4 regions of the Variovorax sp. R-27 genome follow, and region 1 is predicted to be linked to each of the others. Evidence: predicted binding sites of a transcription regulator. Region 1 holds the regulator's gene; each other region holds the start of a gene.
What was found. The regulator sigma-54, encoded in region 1, starts transcription at its own class of promoters, with help from an activator protein. The targets are predictions, from matches to a motif close to TGGCANGNAANCTGCTTT.

Region 1 (2,201 bases):
GGTCGTCCATCAGCAGCCGCACGCGCACGCCGCGCTGGGCGGCGTCGCGCAGGGTGCGCATCAGGTAGCGGCCGGTCTCGTCGTTCTCGATCTGGTAGTACTGCACGTCGAGCGTGCGCTGCGCGCGACGGGCCAGCTGGATACGGGTGTCGAAGGCGAAGTCGCCGCCGGGCATGAGGCGAAAGCCGCTCAGGTCGGGGTCGGGCTGCGAGGCCAGCGCGATCTTGCCGAGCGCGGTGTCGGCTGACACGGCCATGGCCTTGGTGGGCGGGCGCGGCGCCTCGTCGGGCAATGTGGCGCAGCCTGCGAACAGCAAGACCGCCGCCATGACGAAAACCCAATGCCCACAACGCGAAAGCGACGGCAGGCGGCGGGTCATCGGTGGCTTTCTACAGGGCCTTGCGCAGGTTGGCGGGCGCGATGCGCAGCGCCTCGCGGTACTTGGCCACAGTGCGGCGCGCGCACTCGATGCCCTGCTCTTTCAGCATCTCGGAGATCTGGCTGTCCGACAGCGGCTTCTTGATGCTCTCGGAGCTGACGAACTGCTTGATCAGCGCGCGCACCGCAGTGCTCGACGCATTGCCGCCGGTCTCGGTGCCGAGCGCCGAGCCGAAGAAGTACTTGAGCTCGACCGTGCCGAAGGGCGTGGCCATGTACTTGGCGGTGGTCACGCGCGAGATGGTCGATTCGTGCAGGCCCAGCTCGTCGGCGATCTCGCGCAGCACCAGCGGGCGCATCGCGAGTTCGCCGTGCACGAAGTAGCTCTTCTGCCGCTCGACGATGGCGTTGCTCACGCGCAGGATGGTGTCGAAGCGCTGCTGGATGTTCTTGATGAACCAGCGCGCTTCCTGCAGCCGCTGCGACAGCGCCTGGCTGCCTTCGCCCTTGTGCGACTTGAGCGCACCGGCGTAGATGTCGTGCACGCGCAGGCGCGGCATCACCTCGGGGTTCAGCATGACGCGGAACTTCACATTGGTGCCGCGGCCCGTCTTGGTGACGATCACGTCGGGAATGACGATGTTGCGCTCGACGTCGACGAAGCGCCGGCCCGGCTTGGGCTCGAGCCGCGCGATGATCTGCAGCGCCGAGCGCACCAGCTCCTCGTTGCTGCGGGTGAGCGTGGCCAGGCGCTTGAAGTCGCGGCGCGCGAGCAGCTCCATTGGCTGCTTGCAGATGGCGATGGCGGTCTTGCGGACCAGCTCTTCCTCGTCGGTCTCGTCCTCGCGGGCCAGGGCGCGCAGCTGGATGCCCAGGCATTCGCCGAGGTCGCGCGCGCCGACGCCGGCGGGTTCCAGGCTCTGCAGCAGGCCGAGCGCCACCTGAAAGTGATGCACGAGGTCGTCGAACTGGTCGTTGTCGTCGCCGGCCAGGCCCGAGGCCAGTGCGGGCAGCGAGTCTTCCAGGTAGCCGTCGTCGTTGAGCGATTCGATGAGAAAGCGCAGCGCGGCGCTGTCGTTCTCGTTCAGGCGCAGGCTCAGGGCCTGGCGGTGCAGGAAGGACTGCAGCGACTCCTGGCTGCGCGCGAGTTCGGTGGCGTCGGCACGTTCGTCGTCGCCGAGGTTGTTCTGGCGCGCGGGTGCATCGCTGCCCCATTCGCTGTCGTCGGGCGCCATGTCGACGGTGCCGTCGCCTTCCCAGTCGGGCTCGCGCTCGGTGATTTCGGCAGCGGGGCCGTCGGTGTCGGCCGTGGTGGTGGTGCTGGTTTCGGTGGAAGCAGTGGACGTGCTGGCGGCGGGCGAAGCGAAGTCGCTTTCGCCGTCGCCGCTATCGCCGCCGTCGTCGCGCGGCACCGGGGCATCGGCCGTGTCGAGCCCGAATTCCTCGCGCGCCGCTTCTTCCGCAGTGCGCTCGAGGAACGGGTTCTCGTCGAGCATCTGCTCCACCTCCTGGCTCAGTTCGAGCGTGGAGAGTTGAAGCAGCCTGATCGACTGCTGCAGCTGTGGCGTCAACGCCAGATGCTGCGAGACGCGAAGGGATAGCCCTTGCTTCATGGGAACCGCTCCCGCCCTTACATGCGGAAGTGTTCGCCCAAGTACACCCTGCGTACTTCGGCGTTGTCGACGATCTCCGAGGGTGTGCCTTGTGCCAGCACATGCCCGTCGCTGATGATGAAAGCGTGATCGCAGATGCCCAGCGTTTCACGCACGTTGTGGTCGGTGATGAGCACGCCGATGCCGCGCTCCTTCAGGAAACTGATGATC
Region 2 (2,201 bases), 230 kb from region 1:
GTCAACTACTCCCGAGATGTTCTCTGTGCTGTGCAAGATCGAGGCCCAGCACCTCGCTGTCGGCATCGACGCGCAACCCGACCATGATGTGCACCAGAAACAGCACCACCGCCGTCCCCGTTGCGCTGTAGATAGCCACGCTGCCGACGGCGATCGCCTGCGTCAGCACGTCGCCCGTGGCGCCCGAGATGCGCGCATCGGCGAACACGCCCGTCAGCAGCGCGCCCACGATGCCACCGATGCCGTGCACGCCGAACACGTCGAGCGAGTCGTCCGCGCCAAGCAGGTGCTTGAGCCCGGTGGCGCCCCAGTAGCAGGCCAGCCCCGCGATCGCGCCGATGGCCAGCGCGGACAGCGGCGTGACGAAGCCGGCTGCCGGCGTGATGGCCACCAGCCCCGCCACCAGGCCCGAGCACAGGCCCAGCAGCGAAGGCCTGCGCCGCACGATCCATTCGCCGAGCATCCAGCTCATGGCGCCGGCCGCCGCCGCGATGTGCGTCACCAGCATCGCCAGGCCCGCGCGCCCGTCGGCCGCCACCGCCGAGCCCGCATTGAAGCCGAACCAGCCTACCCACAGCAGGCCCGCGCCCGTCATCGTCATCGCCAGGCTGTAGGGCTCGAAGGCCTCGCGCCCGTAGCCCTTGCGCGGCCCGAGCGCATAGGCGCACACCAGCCCCGCGATGCCCGCGTTGACGTGCACCACCGAGCCGCCGGCGAAGTCGAGCGCGCCCATCTGCGCGAGCCAGCCGCCCGGCTCCCACACCCAGTGCGCGACAGGTGCATACACCAGCACGCTCCAGAGCAGCGCGAACCACAGGATCGCCGAGAAGCGCATGCGCTCGACAAAAGCGCCAAGCACCAGTGCGGTGGTGATGATCGCGAAGGTCAGCTGGAACATCGCGTAGACCGATTCAGGCACGTTCGGCGCGACGTGGCTCACCGCCACCTGCCCGGCCTCCTTCAGATACTCGAAGCCCGAGAACCAGAAGCGCCCGGTGCCGCCCAGCCAGGGCCAGCCCTCGGTAAAGGCCAGTGAATAGCCCACCGCGAACCAGGTCAGCGAGACCGCCGCGGCTATCGCCACCACCCCCGCCATGGTGGCCAGCACGTTCTTGCGGCGCACCATGCCCGCATAGAAGAGTGCGATGCCGGGCAGCGTCATCAGCAGCACCAGCGCGGTCGAAGTCATCATCCATGCGGTGTCTGCCGCGTTGATGGAGGCGTGCGGAGCCAGGGCCATGACCGTTTCTTCTTCTTGAAGTGATGGACCTTGGTGCTGCCTGCACAAGTCGTGCCACATCGTTAACTATCAGAAACACTTTGGTTCGCAAATCGGGCTTTCTCGGTAAGGCAAAGCGGGTAATTCCCAATGCACTGAGGCGGTGCGCACCCTAAAGTCTGCCCACTCGCGAACGGGCCCTGCTCGTGCTGCCGAGGGTCCGAGGAGACAATCCCCAAGCAACAATAAAAATGCTTCAAAGGCTCCGTACGAGATGCCGTGTTTGACTTTGAAAGGCGCCGCTGGTCGGCGCCTTTTTTATGCCTGCATGACTTGATGCACCTGCATCTTCAGCTCCTTTTTTGATAGCGCCACGGGTGAGGTAGTCCTCCCCCTATGGAAATGCTGGTGGTAACGGGCGCCTCGCTGTTCGCCGTGTTTCCGGGCGCACCGCCGGCGACCCTGCCGGGCACCAACAAGAGCGCGTCTATTTGGGGCACCCCGAGCAAAGGCCCCAAATGAAAAAAGCCCCCGGAGCGGGGGCTTCTTGCAGGGACCGGAGCGCTCACTCCTCGACGAAGGCTTCCTCGCGCTTGGCCTTGATTGCGGGCAGCAGCACGATGCCCAGCAGCAGCGCAGCCGCCACCAACAGCCCCGCCGACAGCGGCCGGGTGACGAATACGCTCCACGCACCGCGCGACAGCAGCAGCGCGCGCCGCAGGTTCTCTTCCATCATCGGCCCGAGGATGAAGCCCAGCAGCAGCGGCGCAGGCTCGGTCCGCAGCTTGATGAACAGGTAGCCGATGAAGCCGAAGGCCGCCACCATCCACACGTCGAAGGTGTTGTTGTTGGTCGAGTACACGCCGATCGCGCAGAACAGCACGATGGCGGGGAACAGGAACTTGTAGGGCACCGTCAGCAGCTTGATCCACATGCCGATCAGCGGCAGGTTCAGGATGATCAGCATCGCGTTGCCGATCCA
Region 3 (2,201 bases), 1.5 Mb from region 1:
GTCGCCATGCGGAAGCGCGTGACTTCCTGCATCTTCAGATCGATGTACGCATCGATGTACGCATCGGTGAACACGCCGCCCTTGGTCAGGAACGCACGGTCCTTGTCCAGGTATTCCAGGGCTTGGTCGAGGCTGTGGCAGACGGTCGGGATCAGCGCGTCTTCTTCCGGCGGCAGGTGGTACAGGTCCTTGCTGGCGGCTTCGCCCGGATGGATCTTGTTTTCCACGCCGTCGAGACCGGCCATCAGCAGCGCAGCGAAGCCGAGGTACGGGTTCATCAGCGGATCGGGGAAGCGCGCTTCGACGCGGCGGCCCTTCGGGTTGGCCACGAACGGGATGCGGATCGAGGCCGAGCGGTTCTTGGCCGAGTAGGCCAGCTTCACCGGGGCTTCGAAGCCGGGCACCAGGCGCTTGTAGCTGTTGGTGCCGGGGTTCGTGATGGCGTTCAGGGCACGGGCGTGCTTGATGATGCCGCCGATGTAGTGCAGGGCGAAGTCCGAGAGACCTGCATAGCCGTCGCCGGCGAACAGGTTCTTGCCGTCCTTCCAGACCGACTGGTGCACGTGCATGCCGGAGCCGTTGTCGCCGACGATGGGCTTGGGCATGAAGGTGGCGGTCTTGCCGTAGGCGTGGGCCACGTTGTGGATCACGTACTTCTGCAACTGGACCCAGTCGGCGCGCTGGACCAGCGTGCTGAACTTGGTGCCGAGTTCCATCTGGCCGGCGTTGGCCACTTCATGGTGATGCACTTCGACCGGGATGCCGAGCGACTCGAGCACCAGGCACATTTCCGAGCGCATGTCCTGGAAGCTGTCGACCGGGGGAACCGGGAAATAGCCGCCCTTGACTGCCGGACGATGGCCGGTGTTGCCGTGCTCGTATTCCTTGTCGGTGTTCCACGAGGCTTCTTCGGAGTCGATCTTCACGAAGCAGCCCGACATGTCGTTCTTCCAGCGGACGCCGTCGAACACGAAGAATTCGGGTTCCGGACCGAAGAAGGCGGTGTCGCCCAGGCCCGAAGCCTTCATGTACGCCTCGGCGCGCTTGGCGAGCGAACGCGGATCGCGCTCGTAGGCCTTGCCGTCGGCGGGGTCGATCACGTCGCAGGTCAGGATCAGCGTCGTTTCTTCGAAGAAAGGGTCGATGTTGGCGGTGTTCGGGTCGGGCATGAGCTGCATGTCCGAAGCTTCGATCCCCTTCCAGCCAGCGATGGACGAGCCGTCGAATGCGTGGCCCGAGGTGAATTTGTCTTCATCGAAAGCCGAGACCGGCACGGTCACGTGCTGCTCTTTGCCACGGGTGTCGGTGAAGCGGAAGTCGACGAACTTGACCTCGTTTTCCTTGACGAGCTTGAGTACATCGGCGACGGTCTTTGCCATCAGTTTCTCCTGAGTTGGATGGTGGTTAGGAATACAGGGACGAGGGATGCAGTTTCTGTGCCATTGTCACCTCACTCGATGAGGCTTTAGTGGCCGCCGCAAACCCCAAATGAAGGCGGAATTTCACCAAAATGGTGCGTTCAGTATTAACGCACCAATTCTGGACCAAGCTTGGCATCAAAGGTGTGCAACCCTTCGATCAGCTGGACATAGGCGGCATCGAGCCGGCCGGGGTCACCCTTGACGCCCAGCTCGATGTGGCGGCCGTATTCGGGGTGATCGACGCTCGGCAGGCTGAACACCTTGATGCCGGCGTGGGTGGCCTCGATGGCCTGCATGAGCGGCGTCAGCGTGGCTTCCATGGCACCGAAAACGATCACCGACTTCTCGGCGACGGCATTGCGGGTAAACAGTTCGGCGTAACGGCCGTCGAGCACGGACTCGATCATCGGCCAGGCCATGACGGGGAAGCCCGGCACGAAGTGCACGTCGCCGACGCTGAAGCCGGGGATCTTGTTATACGGGTTGTAGATGAGCGCGGCGCCCTGCGGAAACACGCCCATGTTGAGCCGGTGCACGTTGTCGGACCGGTCGGGCTCGTAGGGCACGCCCTGCTCACGCGCGGTGTCCTGCATGCGCTCGCGGATCAGCAGCTCGGCCTCGGGGTGCAGCGCCAGCGGCACGCCCAGCGCCTTGGCGGCGCACTGGCGGGTGTGGTCGTCGGGCGTGGCGCCGATGCCACCGGTCGAGAAGACGATGTCGCCCGAGGCGAAGGCGCGCGCCAGCGCAGCCGTGATGCGCGCGGGCTCGTCGCCCACGTAT
Region 4 (2,201 bases), 2.1 Mb from region 1:
CCGATGTCGGCGGGATGTTCTTCGTCGCGGGCCACTTCGATGCGGCGGTCTACTGGTTCGACCTGGCGGCTGCGCAAGGCAATGCCGACGCAATGCAGTGGCTAGGCAACTGCCATGCATCGGGCCTGGGCGTACCGAAGGACGACAGCCTCGCCATCATGTGGATTGCCAAGGCCGCGTCGTTGGGGCATCCGGTGGCTTGCCAGCAGATTCAGGGCATGAGGGCGGGATGCAGCGAGCCGTAGGCGTGCGGTTGGCTGCATGGATTGTTTGCCCTGCACTCGTGCTCACAGCACTGGCAGCTTGCGGAGGCTCACGTAGGCCTGGTGATGAGCCGGCCGATTTCGGTGCGGATGTCGCGGTGCGCAGCATGATCGTCGCGCAGCAGAAATGCAATGCGGCGGGAGTGCCGGATCTCTACGAGTGTGCTGAAGCGCCGCCTTCGTCAACAGGTGAGCGACTGGCGGCTCGCGCGGCGCTCGATATGTATCAGCTCTTTCAGCGAGGCTGTCTCGATACCACGGATGCGGGGCAGTGCGAGGCGCTGGTGGAGGCCGCATACCGCAAGGCCAGCGCGCAACAGATCTCGTCGCCCTGACGCAGACGCAAAAAAGCCGCCAGAAGGCGGCTTGCGTTAAGCGATGCGGCTGAATCAGGTGCCGTTAGGGCAGCCCGCCGGTGCGTACTTCGAGTCAGCCGTAGTCTTGCAGCTCCAGCTGCCTTCGGCGGTACGAGTCCAGGTGATCGTGAAGGGGGTCGTTTTCAGGATTGCAGCCGCTTGGCCGGCGAAGCTGCCTGCAATGGTGCCGGTGGTAGTCAGAGCGACAGTATTTGTGGTGGATGTGCCGAGTGACGTGCCAGCCGTCGAAACCAGGGGCGAGGTCAAGCTCAAGATGCCGGAGCTGGTGGCGCCAAGGTCGCAGGCAGCCACAGCAGTCATTCCATTGTTCAGGCAATCTTCATACGCCGTCTTCAGGGCGCCGGTTTCCCCCATGGCGCGGGCTACTTGTGATTTCGCGACGTAGGTCTGGTACTGCGGAATCGCAATAGCAGCCAGAATGCCGATGATCGCCACGACGATCATCAACTCAATGAGGGTGAAACCCTTTTGCACGTTGCGTGCGAAGGAACGATGGTTCATTGTGAAACTCCTGCTGTTGAGAAAAGTGCGCCCGGAAAAACTCACCGGGACGAGCTTCTTTCTGCAGTCCGCATGCCACCCGTCCTGCGGTGGTTCATGCGTGTTTCGACAGGTGTTTCAGGAGGTAAAGGCGCGGACCCGTTCGTGCCGCTTCGTTATGACGCGCGGCGGCGCGTGCCATGGCATCTGAAGGGTGGTGTCATCGCGCGTATGCGCCGGCGTTGCTCAGTGCGCCGCAGACGCCAGCCGTTGCGCCTCGAGCGCCAGCGGCACGCGAACCTGCGCAACAAGCCCGTGTGAGCCTGACTTCAGCACCACGTCACCGCCATGCGCGCGCGCGATGGAGCGGCATACCGCCAGACCAAGGCCGCTGCCCGCAGCACGCGAGGACCGCGCCTGCGCAGTGCGATAGAACGGCTTGAACACCTGCTCGATTTCGTTTGCGGGCAGCCCCGGCCCACGATCGCCTATCTCGACCACGGCGTCATGCCCATCGGTGAACAGCCGCACGCGTGCCAGGTGCCCGTACTTGACGGCGTTCTCGATCAGGTTGTCGAGCACGCGGCGCATGCCGATGGGGTCAACCTCCACCTGCGCGCTCTCGACGCGTCGCAGCTGCACGTTCTTGCCGATGAAGATGGCCTGCTCGACCACGTCCTCGACAAGGCTCGCGAGGTCCATGCGCTCTCGCGCGCTCACCACCGAGGCATCGCGGATGAAGCTGAGCACGGAGCCGATCATCAGCTCCATCTCCTGGACGTCTTCGAGCATGCCGGCGCGCACGTCGTCGGGCACGTCCTCGATGCGAAAGCGCAGCCGCGTGAGGGGCGTGCGCAGGTCGTGGCTGATGGCGCCGATCATCACCGTGCGGTCGTCGACGAAGCTGCGCAGCCGCGCCTGCATGCGGTTGAAGGCCTGTGCTGCGCGGCCGATCTCGGCGGGGCCCTCCAGTGCCAGCACCGGCGCCGCAGGGTCGCGCCCCAGCTGGTCGGCCGCGCGCGCGAAGCCGGCAATCGGCCGCACCAGCCGGCGCGAGAACAGCCAGCCCGCGGGGGCGACG

Region 2: ACN9MV_RS01970 (ammonium transporter) is a predicted target of sigma-54. The motif match lies at 1,280-1,297, and genes of this name have one in related genera.
Region 3: glnA (type I glutamate--ammonia ligase) is a predicted target of sigma-54. The motif match lies at 1,425-1,442, and genes of this name have one in related genera.
Region 4: ACN9MV_RS26320 (pilin) is a predicted target of sigma-54. The motif match lies at 1,202-1,219, and genes of this name have one in related genera.

What each region holds. Positions count from the first base shown of each region.
Region 1 is NZ_CP183984.1:646,782-648,982, reverse strand. It holds gene ACN9MV_RS02995 (phospholipase D family protein) at 1-379, opposite strand, end outside; gene rpoN (RNA polymerase factor sigma-54) at 390-1,991, opposite strand; gene lptB (LPS export ABC transporter ATP-binding protein) at 2,009-2,201, opposite strand, start outside.
Region 2 is NZ_CP183984.1:420,438-422,638, forward strand. It holds gene ACN9MV_RS01970 (ammonium transporter) at 2-1,240, opposite strand; partial or broken gene ACN9MV_RS01975 (sulfite exporter TauE/SafE family protein) at 1,616-1,720, shown strand; gene ACN9MV_RS01980 (tripartite tricarboxylate transporter permease) at 1,785-2,201, opposite strand, start outside.
Region 3 is NZ_CP183984.1:2,152,215-2,154,415, reverse strand. It holds gene glnA (type I glutamate--ammonia ligase) at 1-1,379, opposite strand, end outside; gene ACN9MV_RS09875 (competence/damage-inducible protein A) at 1,526-2,201, opposite strand, start outside.
Region 4 is NZ_CP183984.1:5,610,768-5,612,968, reverse strand. It holds gene ACN9MV_RS26330 (hypothetical protein) at 1-245, shown strand, start outside; gene ACN9MV_RS26325 (hypothetical protein) at 371-598, shown strand; gene ACN9MV_RS26320 (pilin) at 653-1,141, opposite strand; gene ACN9MV_RS26315 (ATP-binding protein) at 1,367-2,201, opposite strand, start outside.